Regions from separate parts of the Paenibacillus sp. FSL R5-0341 genome, predicted to be linked through region 1. Evidence: riboswitches for the same ligand, from Rfam matches in the RefSeq annotation. Region 1 holds a riboswitch; each other region holds the start of a gene.
The links. Region 1 has a riboswitch for cyclic di-AMP ahead of MKX75_RS10110 (C40 family peptidase). Riboswitches for the same ligand answer to the same signal wherever they lie in the genome.
Positions count from the first base shown of each region.

Region 2: another riboswitch for cyclic di-AMP. It lies ahead of MKX75_RS06845 (hypothetical protein); the one in region 1 lies ahead of MKX75_RS10110 (C40 family peptidase).
Region 3: another riboswitch for cyclic di-AMP. It lies ahead of MKX75_RS00155 (3D domain-containing protein); the one in region 1 lies ahead of MKX75_RS10110 (C40 family peptidase).
Region 4: another riboswitch for cyclic di-AMP. It lies ahead of MKX75_RS00545 (C40 family peptidase); the one in region 1 lies ahead of MKX75_RS10110 (C40 family peptidase).

Region 1 is NZ_CP150241.1:2,197,694-2,202,797, reverse strand. It holds gene MKX75_RS10125 (carbohydrate-binding protein) at 1-480, shown strand, start outside; tRNA gene MKX75_RS10120 (tRNA-Leu) at 564-648, opposite strand; gene pelA (pectate lyase) at 825-1,787, opposite strand; cyclic di-AMP (ydaO/yuaA leader) riboswitch at 2,206-2,337, shown strand; gene MKX75_RS10110 (C40 family peptidase) at 2,343-2,807, shown strand; gene MKX75_RS10105 (hypothetical protein) at 2,929-3,615, shown strand; gene MKX75_RS10100 (carboxymuconolactone decarboxylase family protein) at 3,686-4,015, opposite strand; gene MKX75_RS10095 (hypothetical protein) at 4,161-4,379, opposite strand; gene MKX75_RS10090 (hypothetical protein) at 4,499-4,828, opposite strand; gene MKX75_RS10085 (xanthine phosphoribosyltransferase) at 4,926-5,104, opposite strand, start outside.
Region 2 is NZ_CP150241.1:1,544,432-1,549,535, reverse strand. It holds gene MKX75_RS06855 (Nramp family divalent metal transporter) at 1-1,040, shown strand, start outside; gene MKX75_RS06850 (HAD family hydrolase) at 1,171-1,854, opposite strand; gene MKX75_RS06845 (hypothetical protein) at 2,023-2,421, opposite strand; cyclic di-AMP (ydaO/yuaA leader) riboswitch at 2,537-2,712, opposite strand; gene MKX75_RS06840 (glutathione peroxidase) at 3,084-3,563, shown strand; tRNA gene MKX75_RS06835 (tRNA-Leu) at 3,712-3,794, opposite strand; gene MKX75_RS06830 (urease accessory UreF family protein) at 4,221-4,922, shown strand.
Region 3 is NZ_CP150241.1:31,792-36,895, forward strand. It holds gene MKX75_RS00150 (TatD family hydrolase) at 235-1,005, shown strand; cyclic di-AMP (ydaO/yuaA leader) riboswitch at 1,247-1,500, shown strand; gene MKX75_RS00155 (3D domain-containing protein) at 1,774-2,958, shown strand; gene rnmV (ribonuclease M5) at 3,114-3,659, shown strand; gene rsmA (16S rRNA (adenine(1518)-N(6)/adenine(1519)-N(6))-dimethyltransferase RsmA) at 3,664-4,566, shown strand; gene yabG (sporulation peptidase YabG) at 4,626-5,104, shown strand, end outside.
Region 4 is NZ_CP150241.1:109,232-114,335, reverse strand. It holds gene MKX75_RS00555 (M1 family metallopeptidase) at 1-622, shown strand, start outside; gene MKX75_RS00550 (hypothetical protein) at 633-1,475, shown strand; cyclic di-AMP (ydaO/yuaA leader) riboswitch at 1,730-1,867, shown strand; gene MKX75_RS00545 (C40 family peptidase) at 1,871-2,341, shown strand; gene MKX75_RS00540 (GNAT family protein) at 2,705-3,199, shown strand; gene MKX75_RS00535 (cytochrome c) at 3,350-3,706, shown strand; gene rbsK (ribokinase) at 3,778-4,794, opposite strand; gene MKX75_RS00525 (4a-hydroxytetrahydrobiopterin dehydratase) at 4,809-5,104, opposite strand, start outside.

The sequences.
Region 1 (5,104 bases):
TCCAATGCAACCTTTACTGCTCAACTCCCTGCTCAAAGTGTAACTACGTTTGTAGCTAATATTACGAGCAGCGGTGGGGGTAATACGGGGAATGGCACTACGTATGAAGCGGAGACAGGAACAACTCTCTCCGATGCTGCAATTGAGACGATCTATCCTGGATACACAGGCTCAGGGTATGTTAATTTCAATGCGTTGACGAACTCAGGCATTCAATGGAATAACATCAACAATACGATAAGCGGCACCAAGAACATAAAGTTTCGTTATGCGTTGGAAAGTGGCACCCGTAACCTTGATGTATTCGTGAATGGGACCAAAGTGATCAGCAATACCCCATTTACTGCAACGGGAAGCTGGTCTACCTGGGGTGAAAAAACAATTCAAGTACCCATGAACTCGGGAAGCAATACCATTAAAGTTGTAACGACCGGTACTGAAGGTCCGAATATCGATAGTATCCACGTGTCCGCTCAGTAACCTATTAGACGATTTTATGGTACAAAACAAAAAGGTTCCCCGAAGGCGTTAGCCTTACAAGAAACCTTTTTTCATTCTTATGATGCGGTCGAGAGGACTCGAACCTCCACGGGGGGTTAGCCCACACGGACCTGAACCGTGCGCGTCTGCCAATTCCGCCACGACCGCATATTGTATATCTTCGTGATATATCTTGGCGACAAGAAATAATATATCATGTACAATTTATCATGTCAACACTGAAAATAATAACAATAAAGCCCGAGCCAGACGTCCATGTCTGATTCGGGCTTTACTTATCGTTACTAGGGATTAACTTTGTGAAACCTTAGGCATGTTACGAGTTACAGCTTGGAAGGCCAGTTGCCATACCATGCGTAACCGCCTCTTCTTTCTTTATCAATATCACTTAGTTTATATTTAACTACCCCGTCACGACCAATAAAGATCGGTTTATCTGTCCCCACTTCATAGAAGCGAGCCCAGATCGGTGCAGCTTTGGAATCAGCAATAATTTTGCTGTCTCCGTTCGCTCTTTCATACTTGTAGCCCGTAATTTTGACTTTGTTAAACCAAGCTTCAGCTCCTTTAATGGATGCTGTAATTTTAGCGTTAGCAGGTCTGGTTTTCAGGAATTTAACAATCGTTACACTCTCTCCAGCCGTCAGTGATGGTACTTCATAGATTCTTGCGCTTGCCGGTTTAAGGGAACTGGAATCATGTTGTTGTCCCCATGCTGTCAGCTTACCGCCTGAAACGACCTGTGTATTCAGAATCGCATCTACACCTTTGGCAACTGAATTTTTACTGCGGTTAGCAAGTGTGCTGTCGATAAACGAGAAGTCACCTTTGCGCGTTGCTACTTCATCCAGCATGATCATTACATTAATCATTGCATCATCATTGTAAGTGATGTGTTTGTGATATCCCGAGCTTTGATAGACTTGTGGCCATCCGCCGTTTGAATACTGCATGTTGATCAAAAAGTTAATTCCTTTGATTGCAGCTGTGGAGTATCGCGGATCATTGGTCTTTTTGAATTCCTTCGCCAATCTTCTAATTTCTGAGTATGTAGCCTTGTTGTCGATGGTGGACTTCGCCCATTCTCCACTTGTTTGTTTGTAGTCTTTTCTCCAACCTCCATCTGGCAGCTGGTTCTTCAGAATATCAGATATACTTGCTGTTGTGCCTGAAGCATCAGCAGCTGATACCGTTGTTACAGGAAGAACCGCCATTCCAACTGCTGAGAAGACCATCGTACATGCCAGAATAAAAGTAACTATTTTTTTTGCTTTCAAAGATAACACTCTCCTATTTTGTTTTTATAAATCTCCCACTTCTACCTTACTTATAAAACTAGTCCCTTAACCTCCTTTATTTGAATTTATAACACAATAAAATCAATTTTCATCCAATATGTGGATTGGATAAGAAGATAATATGCAATAAATCGATTTTTGTCAATATATGCAACTTAATGAATATAATCTCTTTAATTGAACATTACGGAATAGTTCTTTTAACTCATGACAAACCTATTTATTTATCCAAAATCGTCTTAAGCGAATCAATAATGACGTTTTTGTCATGAATGATACCCAGACTTGATCCCTTCTTTCATATAAAAACCTTAATTCCGCTAACATTGAGGTATTACGAAGGGGTTTAAATGGGTTTGACAATTACGCATTTATGCAATATAGTTTCAAATAGTTACAAAAACTTAATTATTCATTGCCGAGTTTCATGTTTGAAAACGGGGGAACCATTTTGGGTGAATTATTCTTATACATAGGAAATATAGGGAACCTTCTACCGAACCCTTAGCTAACTCCGTAGGCATCGAAGGGAGAACATTGATTTTGAAAAAACTGATAATCTCCATTTTTGGAGCAGCTGTACTATTTACATCCGGGGCAACAAGCACAGAGGCAAGCAGTATCAACTCCGTAGTGAACAACATGACAGGTATACCTTACAAGTGGGGTGGCACGACTTTGGCCGGCTTCGACTGTTCCGGGTTTATGAGATATCTTTTCAACAAATACAGCATTGAATTGCCACGTACTTCGCAGCAGCAAGCCAAAGCAGGTACTCCGGTATCCAAAAGTAACATTCGCACAGGTGATCTGGTGTTCTTCAATACGATGGGCAAAGGCATTTCACATACAGGTGTATATATTGGCGGCGGACAATTTGCACATGCCTCCAGTAGTAAAGGTGTAAGTATTACGAAGTTATCGAATCCATACTTCAATGATCGTTATGTGACAGCACGTCGGGTAACTGGACAATTTATGTACGATAAAATGTTGGGCAAAATGTAATTCATACACAAAAAGGCATCGGTATATAACCTGATGCCTTTTTTGTAACCATTTTTTGTCTTCAACTGATTTCTTAAACATTGTAAAATGTTTTAGGAAATCAAAGGAGTGAGGAGAACAATTGAAAAAGTTATTGTTTGTTTTAAGTTTTGTTATTTTAGTAATAGGTAGTTTAGGATGCAGTAGTGAAACAGTTAAAGATTTCAGAGAAGTATCTTGGGGGAGTAAAATAAAAAAGGTCATTTCATCTGAAGAAAAAAACGAAAACACAAACTATGAAGAAAAAGTACATAATGATCATGAAAAAAGTATTAATTATTCCGATGTGGTGGTTCTGGGTAAGACTGCAGACGCAGAATACTCCTTTACTAATGAAGGAATATCAGAAAAAATAGAAGATAACAACCAATTGCGTGAGGAACTTGATAACGAAAATACGACGGACGCAAGAAAAGACGAGATACGAAAGACATTGGATAAGCAATTAGAGGACATGATGAAGCAAGCATATGAATATCCTTTGGACGATTACTTACTGATTGAAGCAAGTTACGATTTTGGTACTCTAACTAATCCGGAATCTGATGAAATTTTGGAAGAGCTTACGAACAAATATGGTAAACCAGAGCTCGAAAGCTATAATAACGCTTTTATTTATAAGTGGACCAGTGACCGATCCACCATTGAATATCGGACTAAATCGTCAGTAATAAATTATAAGGCACGCTATTCCGTAATGGAAAAATTTGCTGACGTAGACAAATACAATAAAACACTTAACAGTAAAACAAGTAAAGATGAACTTTAAATAAAACATGGTCATACTCCTGTGCTAACAGGGTATGACCATGTTTTATTTTTTCATATATTTCCTAAGTTTAATGCAACGCCTTCTGCACTCGCATCGCACCCTGAGACAGGGCATGTCCGCCTCCTACAGCTCCGGCAACGGCAACGGTCTCCATGATCTCCTGATCAGTTGCACCCTTGGCACGAGCTTCTTCTACATGGTAAAAGGTACATACCTCATTGTTGGCGAACAGTCCTATTCCGAGGGCAATTAGCTGTTTTGTCTTCGCATCAATCACGCCAGGCTGAAAGCATTCTCCAGTAAACTCATGATACGACTTCACCACTCCTGGCAGCACATCGCTTAATGCTCCAATCTGATCCTTGTAGGCATGAACTTTATCATTCATCAATGTCATGTCTTGTAGCACACCCTCTCAGCTATAGTTACAGATCGTTTCCACTGTACCTATTTTCTCTCCCGAGTGAGCCAATTATGCCAAGAAATCATGGTAATTCCAAACATATAAATGCTCATGGCTTTGCCACAATCATAAGCGATTGCTACTCACCAAGTGGACTCTGGCGCGGTTCGCTGAACAGCTGATATCGGTAACTGCGATCTAGCTTGACGACACGTCTATTTTGCCGCCGGATCAATACCTGCTCGCCATCCCAGGCAACGACAATCCCGGTTACATCGTTTGACTCCAGCTCGTCCCGTACTACTCTTACTTTCTCACCTGACAGACGCAGGGCGTCCAATTCTGTATCACTGATCATGTTCTTGGCTCCTATATTCCAAATTTATTTACAAAAAGAGACCTAAATGAAATGTCATTTAGGTCTCACGTGACTGTATTGGACTGTCATGTCATTCGAAATTATGTCCCGACTGAAAGTTACCGCTGCGCGTGCTCTTTGCTGTCGTTCTTCTCGAACCAAAAATCAAGCACTTTGGCGGACATCACACGTTCTTCAAGGTACTCCACTTGATGCGGTGTAAATTGTTCTTTCCAAGAGAAGGACAACTCTTCGCACAAGCCTACAATCGTCAGTAATTCTGACCAGGCAACATAGCGTTTGTACCAGAAAAATTGAGGATGTTCAATCATATAGGGATAAAGGTCATCGAATTCCGTATGTTTACAATCCAGGGCACGTTCAAAATGAACTTTCGATTCCGCCAGCTTATCAATAAAAAATTGTTCTGTTGCCGGTTGGTTCCCCATGGTGTTGCCTCCTCTCCCTAACATAACCCCATTATAAATGAAATCTGCGGTCATGCAAAGGCATAGTTCAAAAAATAGGCCCTATTCCTTTAAAATGTCACATTTCGTTATCGTCAAATTGTACCGTTCCATCGTTCAGAGAACGAATACGTACCAAGGCTTCCACCGGAATACCCTGTTCACGAATCGTGCGTGCCCCTGCCTGAAAACTTTTCTCGACCACAACGCCGAATCCGACGAGTTCCGCACCGGAACGCTCAATAATTTTGATGACTC
Region 2 (5,104 bases), 650 kb from region 1:
ATCTGGCTCAAGCCTGTCGCGAACGATTCAGCATGCCGGTCGTCATGATGTTATGGATTCTGTGTGAGCTTGCCATTGCAGCCACTGATTTGGCTGAGGTTATAGGTTCTGCCATCGCGTTAAAGCTGTTATTTAACATCCCCATGTTATACGGCGTGATCATCACCGCAGTCGATGTACTCCTGATACTCGTCCTGCAAAACAAAGGCTTCCGCGCTTTGGAGACACTCGTCATTGTGCTGATGGCAACCATTGCCCTATGCTTCGGGATTGACCTGTTCCTGGCGAAACCGGATATGGGCGGTGTTCTGCACGGTTTTGTACCGAATGTCGAGATTCTGCAAAATCCGGCTATGCTCTATATCGCTATTGGTATTATTGGAGCAACCGTAATGCCGCATAATCTGTACCTGCATTCTTCCATTGTGCAGACCCGTCAGATTGAACAGACACCACAGGGCAAAAAAGAAGCCATTCGGTACTCCACCATGGACTCTACGATCGCGCTGACACTGGCCCTGTTCATCAATGCAGCTATCCTGATTGTATCTGCCGCTGTATTTCACAGTGCTGGTATGACGCAGGTTGCCGAGATCGCTGATGCCTATCATCTGCTGACCCCTCTATTAGGTACTACGGTTGCAAGTATCCTGTTCGGTGTGGCTCTGTTAGCATCAGGTCAGAACTCTACCCTCACAGGTACACTCGCTGGACAAATAGTTATGGAAGGTTTCCTGAACATTCGAATTCCGGCTTGGCTGCGCAGACTGGTCACCCGTCTGATCGCCATCATCCCGGCGGTGATTGTCACAGCCATTGCAGGAGAACACGGCACAGAAGAACTACTCATTTTGAGCCAGGTCGTGCTTTCTCTTCAATTACCTTTTGCTGTAATTCCCCTGGTGATGTTCACAAGTGATAAAAAAAGCATGGGTGCATTCGCCAACAAATTGTGGCTCAAAATCATCTCATGGATCATTGCCGCTGTTATCGTTGTGCTGAATGTATATCTGATCATTCAGACGATCCGGTTGTTCTAATCTCGTCCTAATCAACTAAATGTCAAAAAGGCTGATCACTCCGGTATGCTATACCCAAGTTGATCAGCCTTTTTTGTTGCTGCACAGCAACGTGTTTTCATTTAGAGTAGAACCTCTTGAACGCAATCATCTAATTCTGATTTGGTATCAGTAACGGCAGGAGCTGATCCAATGAATCAACGGTCCAATCCGCACGGTCGTCATCGGAGAGTTCCGGTTGGAATCTCCCATAACCCTGCATGATTCGAATCGTGTGCATACCCATCTTCCGGGCAGGAATAATGTCGTTATCGATCCGATCCCCGACCATGACAGCTTCCTCTGGTTCACAGCCTGCCTGTTTCAAGGCCACAGCGTATAACTCAGGGTCTGGCTTGGACACTCCTTCTTCGGCTGAACACGCCAGAACATCAACATACTTCCGCAAGCCGTAGCTCTCCAGTCTCTCTTCCGTTCCAGGACTCTGATTGGCAATAATGCCAATGCGATAATACCGTGACAACTGCTGCAGAACGGAATCCGCTGAAGGAAAAGGACGTTCAAGATCTTTTTGAAACTTCAGCTTGTCCTGAATCTGTTTCCGGTGGCCCTCGTCTTCAATGAATGTGCGAATCGCCACTCTCATGGGCCATTGCTCGTATTTCCGGTAACAGCTCGCGAACAGTTCGCGTACCGCCTCAATTTCTACTGGATACCCTAAAGCACAAGCTTCACGGACGAACTGTCCGATAATATCATCAACCGGCTCCCATTCATCCACCAGCGTATCTCCAACATCAAAAAATAACCACTTTAACCCACTCACATCCGGCATGCCAATTCCTCCCTGTAAGCATAAAAAAAGAAGACCCACCATCACGCATGAGTCTCCTCAAATTTCCGTTTATCGATGAATCAATTTCATAATACCTTGAGTGAATTTGATTCTAATACATTCAATTATAACAGGCACCTAACACCTGAGCAATCACAAGCTATGGCATTAACCATTGAGGAGAAAGCCGACTTCCCCATTGAGCGAATATACAATCCGGTCTGCGCCCATCCCGCGATAGATGCCCTTTGGATGACTCTGCTCCGTGATGACGCACAGGGATTTCGAAGTCCATGAACGGCAGATCTGTAAATAACGACAGGTCAGATTCAGGCTGTTCTCGAAAATAAACACGTTGCCTACGCTACCCTGCGGCAAAAACCATTTTTGAGCTGCAGCCGTATTCATGCGAATGACATGCTCTACCCCGATTCTGCGGAGTCTCCGCTCTTCCCCTGCACTGTTGGTTAGAACGGCAAACGGCATTTTTTTGTACATCAGCAATTTGATAAATTTGCGTCCTGCTTCATTTGGAGCAGTCACTAAGATCATCTCAGTATCCATCATTCGTTCCTCCCTTGGCGTGAAAAGACAACAAAAAAGAAGCGTGGGGGACCAAGGCCTCCCGAACGCTTCTTAAATAACCCATGGCGAAAACGCCATGAACCAGCGTACGGCTTGTTGCCTCTCCCTTTAACGCTTACGAGGTTAGCTGACGGATTCGGGCGCGAGAGTCGCCCTATTTCCGGCTGTCACCGGAAAATTCACCCCATGAATGCCTACTGTCCTGGACAGCGCATTCCGTTGGTTCCCCCGTTTCCCACTCATGAATGAATGGAAACTCAGCGATTAAAACATCGTTCGTATATCTTAAAGTAAGATCGAGCGATATTATCGTTTGTTTCGTTTTTCAAGTACAATTTAGTTTAAATTGAAATTACGTTATGAATCATACACCCGCGCCATGACGCTGTAAAGTCCGCACAGATCACCGAATCGGCAGATTTCTGCCAATACTCATCCATAATAACGCTTACAATAAGGTTATACTCTATCCATCTCTTCAAGGCTATCTAATTCTCACGCTGACGAAAATCACTTCGCAATTCATTCACGTATTCTGCACAAGTTGCCTGTTTTGATTCTTTTAACACCACATTAGTTTTGCAATATTTAATTGCAACCAATATAATAGAAGATATAAGAGTATATCAATGGAGGCGATTTAGATGACAGTCTACGATTACAAAGTGAATACCCTTCGCGGTCAAGAAGTTGAAATGTCCGACTACCGTGACAAAGTGCTCCTGATTGTGAATACGGCAAGCTCATGCGGCCTTACTCCTCAATTCAAAGGTCTGCAAGAACTGCAAGACAAGTTCCAGGATGCTCCATTTGAAGTTCTTGGTTTCCCAAGCAACCAGTTTGCACAGGAAAAAGGTTCTTCCGATGATATTGCCGAGTTCTGTCAGATGAATTATGGCGTAAGCTTCCCTATGTTTGAGAAAATTGATGTGAACGGCTCAAGCGCTCACCCTCTCTTCCAGCACCTTAGCACAGAAGCTCCTGGCCTGCTCGGCTCCAAAGCAATCAAATGGAATTTCACCAAATTCCTTGTGGATCAGAACGGACAGGTCATTAAACGTTATGCTCCCAAAACAACACCGGATAAGATTGAAGAAGATATCAAGAACTTACTCCAAAAATAATGCACAGGCCACCCGTAGCCGGAAAGGTAGAGCTCCATTACCTCCGATCATGGATGGCCTTTTTTTCAACCCCGATGTCAGACTGTTCAAAAAAGACAAAAAAGAAGCTTTCCAATAACGGAAAGCTTCTTCTTCATCGTTCATATGATGCGGTCGAGAGGACTCGAACCTCCACGGGCATACGCCCACTACCCCCTCAAGATAGCGTGTCTGCCATTCCACCACGACCGCATGTCGTAAATAATCGGCAACAGAATTGATTATACCGGGTTCTGTTCTAAAAGTAAAGTGTTTTTTAATACTTCTTTTTCAACTAGGCATTTTCATCAAAAATCGCATATTCTCGTCATCTTTACCCATGAACTGCATATTATTAGATTCGATCCCCTCTTTTTCGGTAAGAGCCGATCTTGTTGATTCATTTATATATAGTCCCCCCTACATTTCTCAAACATTTAACTTTAAATGTTATATAAAATAACACTAATATTGAATTTCAGATTTAATCCATTGAATTTCAATGACACCATTGACAAAAAGCGGACATTTATGGGATGATAACTATCATATAATTCGGATTTTCAAACATAAAGCAAACAATAAGGAATATAAATGTTAATTAAAGTGACATTTAGCGAACACAGGAGGCGAATGATTGTGAACCGTGGGAATAAGCTGCTCGATTATGTTAAACTGCTTGATTCCTCTATTCAGGTTGGAGGGTTCACCCATTCCTTCGGCATGGATATCCATATCAAGGAGGGTACCATTCGTAATGCTGAAGATCTCGAATCATTCATGCGTTGTCAGTTGCACCCCAGCATCGTTCGTCTTGAAGGCATGGCCATCAAAGGCATCTATACCGCAGCAGATCACAAGGATACATGGCGGATAGCCCTGATCGACAAGCTCGTACATGTTCAGCGAACTCCTGGAGATCTCAGAGAAGAAGCTGCTACGATGGGTAAACGATTGATCAGACTCGCACGCGCTCTGCACCCCTGGATTGATTTCAGCCAGCTCGAACAGACCTTCGCCAAATATGATTCGGTTGGCTGCCTCTCCACTGTTCACGCCTGGATTAACCACCACCTCGATATCCCTGTCGAGGCGGCAGTTCTTGGTTATCTGCATTCAGCCATGAATGCCTGCATAACCGAAGCCTCCAAAGTCATTCCCCTGAACACTGATACAACCAAAGATCTGACGGTACGCCTGGCCGCAGATCTGGAGAATGAATGGAACACCGTCAGCGCCTCGGCTGCGGATGGACTGGCACAGCCAACCTCGATGTCCATGAAATCGTTTTTCCCCAGTTTCCATATGCTTGGAGCTGGACTTCATGCCTACAGGGCCTAATCCTTGTCCACCTACTCCTACACCTGCTCCCCTTCATTCAGACACAAAAAAAACACGCGGCAACCTCCTTGCCGACGTGTTTTTTGTCATTTCATTGGTTTATTTAACGTATTTGCGCCATTTTACATCACAAAATACACTTTTTTCCGTCTTTTTTAATTGTTAGATGACGGATTTACGTA
Region 3 (5,104 bases), 2.2 Mb from region 1:
GTAGATCGACATAATTTTGTAAAAGAAAGTAGGTTGAGTCATCATAAGTAGCGATATATAGATCTAAATATCCGTGTATCTTCTATATATTGTAGTTTGTGAAGAAATGAGAGTAATGATGGGCAATCCACGGATTTTTAAAATTTTCTTTACGCAGCATTAAAATAATGGATTTTCTAAATTAAATTTCCAAGAGAAGATAGTCGTTAGTTCGACATGAAGGGAGATATAAACATGATGCTGTTCGACACACATACACATCTGGATGCACCACAATTCGACGAGGACCGCGAGGACATGATTCAGCGTGCTGTGGACGCCGGGGTTGGTCGCATGATCAACATTGGCTTTAACCGGGAGACGATTCCAACGACAATGAAACTGGCCGAAACGTATGACTTTATATATGCAGCTGTAGGGTGGCATCCGGTAGATGCGATCTCGATGCAGGAGGGCGATCTGGAGTGGATTGCATCTTTATGCAAGCATGAAAAAGTAGTTGCAATCGGTGAGATTGGATTGGATTATCACTGGGATACTTCACCGAAGGAAGTGCAGCATCGCGTATTACGACAACAGATTGCATTGGCTCGTGAAGTGAACATGCCAATTGTCATCCATAATCGGGATGCACACGAGGATATTATAAGAATTTTGCGTGAAGAGAAGGCGGGCGAGGTTGGCGGTGTGATGCACTCGTTCTCCGGCAGCTGGGAAACCGCGAAAAGTTGTCTCGATATGGGCTTCCATCTGTCCTTCGGAGGTCCAATCACATTCAAAAATGCAAAGCAGCCAAAAGAGGTTCTGGAGAAGGTTCCTATGGACCGGTTTTTCATTGAGACAGATGCGCCATATTTGACACCTCATCCGTACCGTGGAAAACGAAATGAGACAGCGCATGTACGTCTGGTTGCAGAGGCAGCTGCGGAAATTAAAGGCATTTCGGTAGAGGAAATTGCTGCAATAACCACCAAAAATGCCATGGAACGATTTGGGATTCGTTAAAAAAACGAGTAAATCAGGTGAAAAAGGGAGTTAAGCGGAGTTAATTTGCTCTTTGATCCAAATAAATCAAGAATATTACAATATTTTAACCAAATATTCAGAAAAACGTACTTGATCAACGCTTTACAACATGCATCAAAACAGGATATCATCTTTTCAGTGAATTGTTGTGCGGAAAATTGGACAGATGTTCGGGGGATGAACAAAGGGACACTTTCCGAGGAAGCAACATTACTTTCATGAATCAGTCTCGCTGAGTCTCCGTTAACGGAGAGCGGGGGAACCAATAGGGCTTAAACATCGGTGTATTTGGCCGGTGCGCATCATTCGCTGACCCAAAAGCAGCGAAAGGATCTGCGAAGCCGTATTTGATTTCTTCTTTGGGTCTCGGGGTGAATTCAAGGGCGTCCGCCATGAGCGGGTGACCTAAGATAGGGCGGCTCTCTTTCGCCCGAACCCGACAGCTAACCTCGCAAGCGGAAAAAGAGAGGCAACCTCGTGCATGAATTTCCGATATTCAGAATCATTCGGAAGCCACGAAAGAGTTCCTCTTACACTCTTTCTTTGGCTTTTTTGTTTTTGAATAAAAGAAATGTTGTCATCATACGGTAGGTATTCAGGAGGATGACATCATGTTGCGAAGATTGATTCATGGTGCAGAACCGGATTATGTTGGTCCAATCTGTGTTCTGTAGAAAATTTGGTATAGTCACGTCAAAGACATCATGCATTACTTTAGACGACGAGGCTATGAAGGAGGACGGAGAAGTGGGCACATTCCAACCAGAAGAGACCCATGAGTCACGATCATCCAGTAAGTCTTTCGCGTTGCGGTGGAAGCATGAGAACATGCGTCAAATGGCATTGATCGCGATTTTCTCAATTGCGCTTACAATCATGATCTTGTTAGTCGTTTACGGTCAGGCCGGGAAACAAATTTCACTGGTTATTGATGGCAAAGCTCAGGTGGTAGAGACTCGTACAGGAATGCTTCAGGAAATGCTGGAGGAGCAGTCAATCACAGTCAGCCCTCACGATAAGGTATCCATGTCCATGAACGGGGCGATTACAGATGGAGACCGAATCGTTATTGAGCGGGCCGTTCCAGTTAACATTACGGCAGACGGAGACACCAAGACTCTGTATACAACCGATTCATCGGTACAAGAGGCAATTCAAAAATCAGGTATTCAAGTTGCAAGTAATGACAAAGTGTATCCGGCGCTTGGAACTACAGTCAAAGCGGATATGAAAATCCGTGTAGTGCGGGTAACAAAGCGTACAGTGGATGTAGAACAACCGATCGCTTATAAAGTGATCAAAACGGCTGACCCTAGCTTGTACAAAGGGGATAACCGTGTTGTTGTAAACGGCAAAGAAGGCACACTTGTCCAGCATATCGAAAAGGTATTTCAGGATGGAGAATTGGTCTCCAAAAAAATGGTCGGCAAATCCGTCGCGAATAATCGTGTAGATAAAGTGATCGCAGTCGGCACCAAAGCAAAACCGGTCGTAAAAGAGCCTGTGATTCAGACCGTATCGGCTCAAACTTCAACAACCAAACAGGCAACAACAACGAACTCGAAGAAAACCTCTGCCTCGGGCAGCAAAGTGATTACCGTATCCGGAACTTCTTTTAAATACTCCAAAGTACTTAAAAATGTATCCATGACTGCCTACTCTTCCGAAGAGCCTGGCATCGGCACTAAAACAGCTTCCGGTACTCGTGTAACGGAAGGGCGCACCATTGCGGTTGATCCCAAAGTCATTCCAATTGGCTGGTGGGTATATATCGAAGGTCTGGGCTTCCGTCGTGCGGAAGATACAGGCGGTGCCATTAAAGGCAACAAAATTGATGTATATTATGACAGTGTGAAGCATGCTCTGAATTTTGGACGCAAGAAAGGCAAGACGGTCTACGTGATCGGTCCGGTGAAGCCGGAAGCGAACTAAAATCGTTTTACTTTGAAATGGGAATGCTATAAAATAGTTGCATGAATGATTCATGCGGAATATGCGGCGGAGGGGTCTGAATTCAGTCTCCCCCGCCGTTTGGCAGAGAAGAGGATATTCCTCTTCTTTTTGCGTTAGAAAGGAAGAAATGGAACATGATAAAAGAAGTCATAGTGGTGGAAGGCCGTGACGATACGGTAGCCATTCGTCGGGCCGTGGAAGCCGATACAATAGAAACAGGTGGATCAGCCATCAACCAGCGCATTTTGAAGCGGATTGCGCTTGCTCAGGAGAGACGGGGAGTCATCGTACTGACAGATCCGGATCATGCCGGCGAACGCATTCGTAAAATTATTGCGAACAAGGTCCCTGGCTGCAAGCATGCCTTCATTCCAGAAGCGGATGCGACGCGCAAAGGGGACATTGGAGTGGAGAACGCCTCACCGGAGGCGATACGGCACGCGCTGGAACGCGTACATACTTCATACGAAGGTGCTCCGAGTCTGATCGATTGGGAGGACCTGATCGCGGCAGGACTTATCGTGCATCCACAGGCTGCCGCACGTCGCATGGAGATGGGCAATCTGCTAGGCATCGGATATTGTAACGGGAAGCAGTTCCACAAGCGTCTCAGTGTATTTCAGATTACACGGGAAGAGTTCTCTACAGCATTAGCGCAAATTGAACGTGAAGGATTGTGAGCATATGAAGGACATGGAAGAGACGATAGAAATTGCAACGCCCAAGCGAACCAAAGAGATTATTCAAAGACACGGATTCTCATTCAAGAAAAGTCTGGGTCAGAACTTTCTGATTGATCAAAATATACTGAACAAAATCGTGAATGCAGCCGATTTGGACGAGTTCAAGGGCGCGTTGGAGATTGGGCCGGGTATTGGAGCACTTACGGAGCGTTTGGCTCGGGTAGCAGGTCCTGTCACAGCTGTAGAGATTGATCAGCGCTTGATCCCCATCCTGGGAGAAGTGATGCAGCCTTATTCGAATGTACGTGTTCATCATGGGGATGTACTGAAGCTTGACTTGGCTGAGTTGTTTAATACGGATTTTGCATCCGTGGACAAAGTTAGTGTCGTGGCTAACCTGCCTTACTATGTAACGACCCCAATCATGATGAAACTGCTGGAAGAGAAGCTGCCGGTAGACAGCATCGTTGTCATGATTCAAAAAGAAGTGGCTGAACGCATGGCTGCTGCACCAGGATCGAAAGACTACGGAAGTCTGAGCATCGCGGTTCAGTACTACAGTATGCCGGAGCTTGTGTGTATTGTGCCTCCTACGGTCTTCATTCCGCAACCTAACGTGGAGTCGGCTGTTATTAAGCTGAAGGTGCGTGAGCAACCGCCCGTGGAGATTCCGGATGAAGCACACTACTTCGAAGTGGTACAGGCTTCTTTTGCCCAGCGGAGAAAAACAATCTCGAACAACCTGAAAGCACGTTTTTTCACGAAGGAGAACCGGGAACAGGCAGACATTCTGCTGGAGCAGGCAGGTATTCAACCGTCCCGACGCGGAGAGACGTTAAGTTTGCAGGAGTACGCTACACTCAGCACCGTGATGTGGGAAGCAGGGGTACGCGCCGCGCTGTAAAATTCGAATGAACCAAACCGGGTCTCTGCCCATACGATGGGGTAGAGGTGATTACGTTGATGAATATCGGAGACTTGGTCGTTCGGAAGTCATACGGCGGCGATGTGACTTTTCGGGTGGAAGGCCTTCAGTTGGATGCTGCGGTCATTAAAGGGACTGAGTTCCGGCTGATTGCTGATTCCCCGGTGGACGATTTGATACAGGTTCCCTACGAACCACAAAGCGCAAAGACCAGACAGGCGCATATTAAGGCACATCAGACCTTGTCCCGCCTGCAGCAGAATCGTATGGAACAGGCAGAGCGGAATCGTGAAGGTCTGGTGCAGGATTGGTCTGCCCAGCAGGAACCGGCTTATTTTGAAATGCCTGGCAAGGTGCTTCATCTGGACGGAGATCCGAATTATTTGAAAAAAAGTATGGATCTCTATGAGCAACTTCGTGTTCCCGCAGAGGGACAATATGTCCATGAATCCGCAATGGCAGATACCTTATACCGTTTATTACCCAAAGTACGTCCGGATATCGTGGTCATTACGGG
Region 4 (5,104 bases), 2.1 Mb from region 1:
ATCTTTAACACAAGAATCCTGGAAGTTCGATTCCCAGAACGAGTATGCAGCCAATGTCTACACACGTGGCAAGCTTGTATTGCTCGGTATTGAACATCAAGTCGGTGCGAAAAAGATGGAACGCATTCTCTCTACCTATGTGAAAAAGTACCGTTTCAAACATCCCACTTCGACTGACTTTCAAAAAGTTGTGGAACAAGTGACCCGTACTTCCTGGTCTGATTATTTTGAACAATATGTCTATGGTAACGGAATGGCTGACTTTGCTGTAGAGAAGATTCATGTTACACCCGTACAGAAAGACGGCCAAACATTGTACGAGTCATCCGTAACAATTGCGAAAAAAGGCAGTGATTACAACGCCGTTCCTGTTCGAATTGCTTTTGAAGACGGACATATCCTCACCAAGCAATGGGATGGCAAAGAAGATCGCATCACCTATAAATTAACTCACACATCTCCCGTGTCCTGGGCCATGACCGATCCCCTCTACACGATCGTGCTGGAGAACCGCCATATGAACAATTTCCTGAAAGCCGGACTGGATGAGCAGGCGAAGTCCCGCTGGAGCATGAGTGTAACCAAACTAATAGAAGCCATATTCGGAAGTCTGTCATGGTGAGGTGGAAACGGTGAAAGCGAAAATACGTGAAGGCTGGTTTCTCGTCCGTCAGCATATGTTCATTGCAGCACTTTTATTTCTTTATCAACTTATATGGGGATATTTCCTCTATCGAATGATACAATCGGCTGTCGTCCCACTACTCCTGCGTTATCCGGATACTGATGCCGGGGAGCTGAGTACGCTTTTGTTCAAAATGGAAAGCCAACTGAACCTGTCTACCCATCCGGAGGTTCATCGTTATCTGTGGATTCTGGGGGCTATGCTACTGCTTCGTATGTTAATCAGCCCCCTCATTCAGGCAGGACTGCTCTACTCGCTTCAGCACTATAATAGTACAGAAGAGCGAATTCCATTCGTCCGCGGGATTAAAAATCTGTGGAAACCGATGCTGCTGCTCCACACCATTCGTACATTATTGGTGCTTCTGCCTGGCTACTGGCTCGTGCCAAAGCTGTACTCGATTCTAATGGATGGATTTCATTCCCTTCAATTACTCTTGCCCGGCATACCTTATGTTGCTGCTTGGATCGTATATGGTTGGATTATTCACCACACCCTGCTCTACATGCAGTTCGGTGTTTCGGCACCGGAAGGGGAAGGTGGGGCTCACGGTACACTCAAGGCGCTCTGGATTGCACTGCGTCATCTCATCGCTGTGATCGGCATTGCACTGCTGCTGGGCGGAGTTCACCTGCTCGTCTTCGGGGCATTCACTTCAGCCTCATGGTTACTAACGGGACTCACCGGACTTATACTACAACAGACGTATCCACTTGCCAGATGTCTATTGAGCCTGTGGAAAATATGCGCCCATTTCCGGTTATGGCAGTCCAAAACATCCAAAGGTTAGAGCAGATAGTTTAAAAATTGTTACCATCACATGTTAAACTTATGGCCTGATATGTACTTATAAATAGGCAAACCTCAACCTTTCCCCGTCAAAGGTCGAGGTTTTTTTTGCTAATTTTGTTGCTAAACGTTGCCAAACCGGTACTCCTCTGTTACAATAATCGCAGTGAGTTTTTAGTAACAACTTTGTAATCTTTACATTCATATTTGTAACTACTTAAAATTAAATCGTCATTTCTTGATTTCGCAGGTGCATAACTAGCATAGCCAAATTCCTGGCACCTGGGAAGCGGGGGAACCAGTTATGGGTGAATTGATCTTGCTACAGAGGGATCATAGGGGACCTTCAACCGAATCCTTAAGCTAACCTCGCAGGCGTTGGAAGGGGTATATCTCTTGTTAAAGAAGAAATTAACCGCAGCTGTACTTAGCCTCACATTCGCGTTATCGCTTGGTGCAGGCAGCGCATTCGCAGATTCAAAGATGGACAAAGTAATTGATTCAGCAATGGGAACTACATACAAAAGTGGGGGAACAACGCTTAACGGCTTTGACTGCTCCGGATTTACACGGTATGTATTCGACAAATTGGGTATTGATTTGGCACGCCAATCGAGTTCCCAATTCGACATGGGTGATTCCGTATCCCGCATGGAGATGAGAGCTGGCGATCTGGTTTTCTTCAATACAACAGGTAAAGGCGTATCTCATGTAGGAATCTTTGTAGGGGATGGAAAGTTCGCACACTCCTCTTCTTCCAAAGGTGTTACGATCAGTGCATTGAGTGAAAACTATTGGGCCAATCGTTATGTTGGCGCTAAACGGATTATGAGCACGGACGCATATGAATCACTGGCCCTTGACTAGGGACAAGCTGAGCAACATGATGCTGTAACCATTAACCATACTGGAACGAAGCAAGAAGCATAACAGAACCGCCCGGTACATTCTCCGCAGGAATGTATCCGGCGGTTTTTTTGTGCTTCATTCCCTGTTCACGTTTTTACGTTGCAAGTTACACACGAGGTATATCCTGCGACATCAACAGGTTCATTTTTCGTTCGCTCGTCCGTGCCCTTATGATGTTTTTACCCATCCCGTTATAATATAAACGGAATTACCGGAACTTTTGTTTCATTTTTTTCCTGGAAAGGGAGACTTGCTAAATGAACAGCTCTTTTGTAGAGTGGACAGAGAGTTTGGTAATGAATGAGAGGAGCGTGCAGATGTATGAATGAAGCCCCTGTAACGTTTCATGTTGTACCCATGCAAGAAGAACATGCGGAGCTTATCTGCAGTTGGCAGTATGACCCGCCTTACAATATCTATAGCTGGCTACCCTGGGAGCAGATGAAAGCACTGGAAGTGGAGTTTGGGGATGCACAGCTGCGACAGGAACAATATGCTATTGTTCTAGATCAGCATGATCGGATCTGCGGATTCGCTCAATACTTCCCACTTCAAGGGGTAACCCGGATTGGCCTCGGCATGCATCCAGAGCTTTGTGGTCAGGGTCAAGGGAAAGCTTTTGTCACCGCCATTGTACAGGAAGCCATTCGCCGGAATCGGACGAATGAGATCGATCTGGAAGTTCTCACCTGGAATGCCCGTGCCATTCAAGTCTATCTGAAGAATGGATTTGTCACCCAGGATACATACGAACGACAGACCCCAAGCGGTTTAATGCCCTTTCACTGTATGGTTTATGAGGGGCCTCGTGAGTAGAATTCATTGCAAAACAGCCAAATCTGCCCCTTGTTATGTGATTAGTTCAAAAAATTACCACAAAATGCTATGATGTCACTACAGGTTCCGTTATAATGATATGGATAGTTTCAGGTTAGATGATCTTTCATTCTGGAGGGGACATAAGGGATGCACAAATGGATCATGAGCGGGGTATTTTTTGCAGCATGCGCTTTAGCTATTGTTTTAATGTTTACGCTTCCAGGGAAAGAGGAAGTGGCTGAAGAAGCGAAACCAACCATGCCGGAAGTGACGATGGATGCAGGACAGGCTGAGGCACTGGTCAAAGCCAATTGTATTTCCTGTCACGGGGATCAGCTTCAAGGTGGCGTAGGACCTGCTCTGGCGAACATCGGCAGCCAGGATGATCTGGAGAAGATCTATTCCACGATTGTCAAAGGTAAAGGTGGCATGCCTGCCTTCAAGGGCAGACTGCAGGATGAAGAGATTGCCAATATCGCCATGTGGCTGTCAGAGAAGAAATAATCTTTGCACACGCATAACAAAGAGGCCCTTAATCCCCTGTTGGGAGAATAAGAGCCTCTTTGTTCTATCCTTTACTGAGCTTCTGGCGCTTGCTCAGCCAGGAAGGCCTCGACTTCACGTGCGGACGGCATCCCGGACTGGGCGCCGAGCTTCGTCACGGATAACGCGGCCGCACCCATGGCGAAGCCTACGGCCGCGTCCAAAGTCTCACCGCGCGCGAGGGCTACTGCCAACGCGCCGTTGAAGCAATCGCCAGCGCCGGTCGTATCGACGGCGCTTACGGCGTAGCCGGGCGCACGGCACGCGCCGGCACGCCCTGCTTGTACGCGGCCGCCAGGCGCCGCCGCGTACACAGCCCCCTCGGGGCCGAGCGTCGTGACGACAGCGGCCCCGAGGGATGCGGCGAGCTCTGCGACCGCCGCATCCAGGTCTTCCGGCCGGAGATGATCCCGGCCGGTAAGCACGGCGAGCTCACTGCGGTTCGGCGTGACAACGTCGACGCACCGCAGGAGCTCCTGGGGCAGACCCGGCACCGCGGGAGCCGGGTTGAGCACCACCAGTGCGCTGCCTTCAGCCGCCAGTTGGGCGGCGCGGGTGACCGCTGGCAGCGGAATCTCCAGCTGCAGCAGCACCGCTGCGGCTGCAGTCAGGCTTTTTACCGTATCCGCCTCTTCCAGCATCTCAGGCACCACTTGTCCATTCGCGCCAGGAATAACAATAATCCGGTTATCTCCCCGAGAGAGCCAAATCGATGCCGTCCCTGTAACCGTGTCTTCCAATATCCGAACCTGCGAGGCATCTGCACCACTTTCCGTCAGACTGTGCAGCAGACGTTCGCCAAAACCGTCCGACCCTACCGCACCAATCATCGCGGTCTGTCCACCCAGACGCGCAGCGGCAACAGCTTGGTTTGCGCCTTTGCCACCAGCGAGATAATGCAGCTCCTCACCGCTCACCGTCTCTCCCTCTTCCGGAATCGTATCTGTCTTCACCACGAGATCCATATTGAGACTGCCTACGACAGCAATAAGAGGTTGTTTCTGATTATAGTCTGACATGTATGGTTCACTCACTTCCGGCCGCGCCATAATAACCAATCTCGTTATTCGGACCTCATTTTGTCATAAGCTTCGTTATATTGTCCTGCTTCCTTGATATCTACAGATGTAATACCACCCGCATCCCATGACGTGAGACGCAGCGTAACCGTTGTATAATCAATCGTAATAAAAGGATGATGATTGAATGCTTCCGAGATCGCAGCGACCTCATCCACAAATGCAATCCCTTTCATGTAGTTGGAAAACACGAATTTACGTACAATCCACCGTCCCTCTTCCAGTTCCCAGCCTTCCAGCCTCCCCAGATGAGCTTCGACTTCCTCTTGCGAAAAAACCA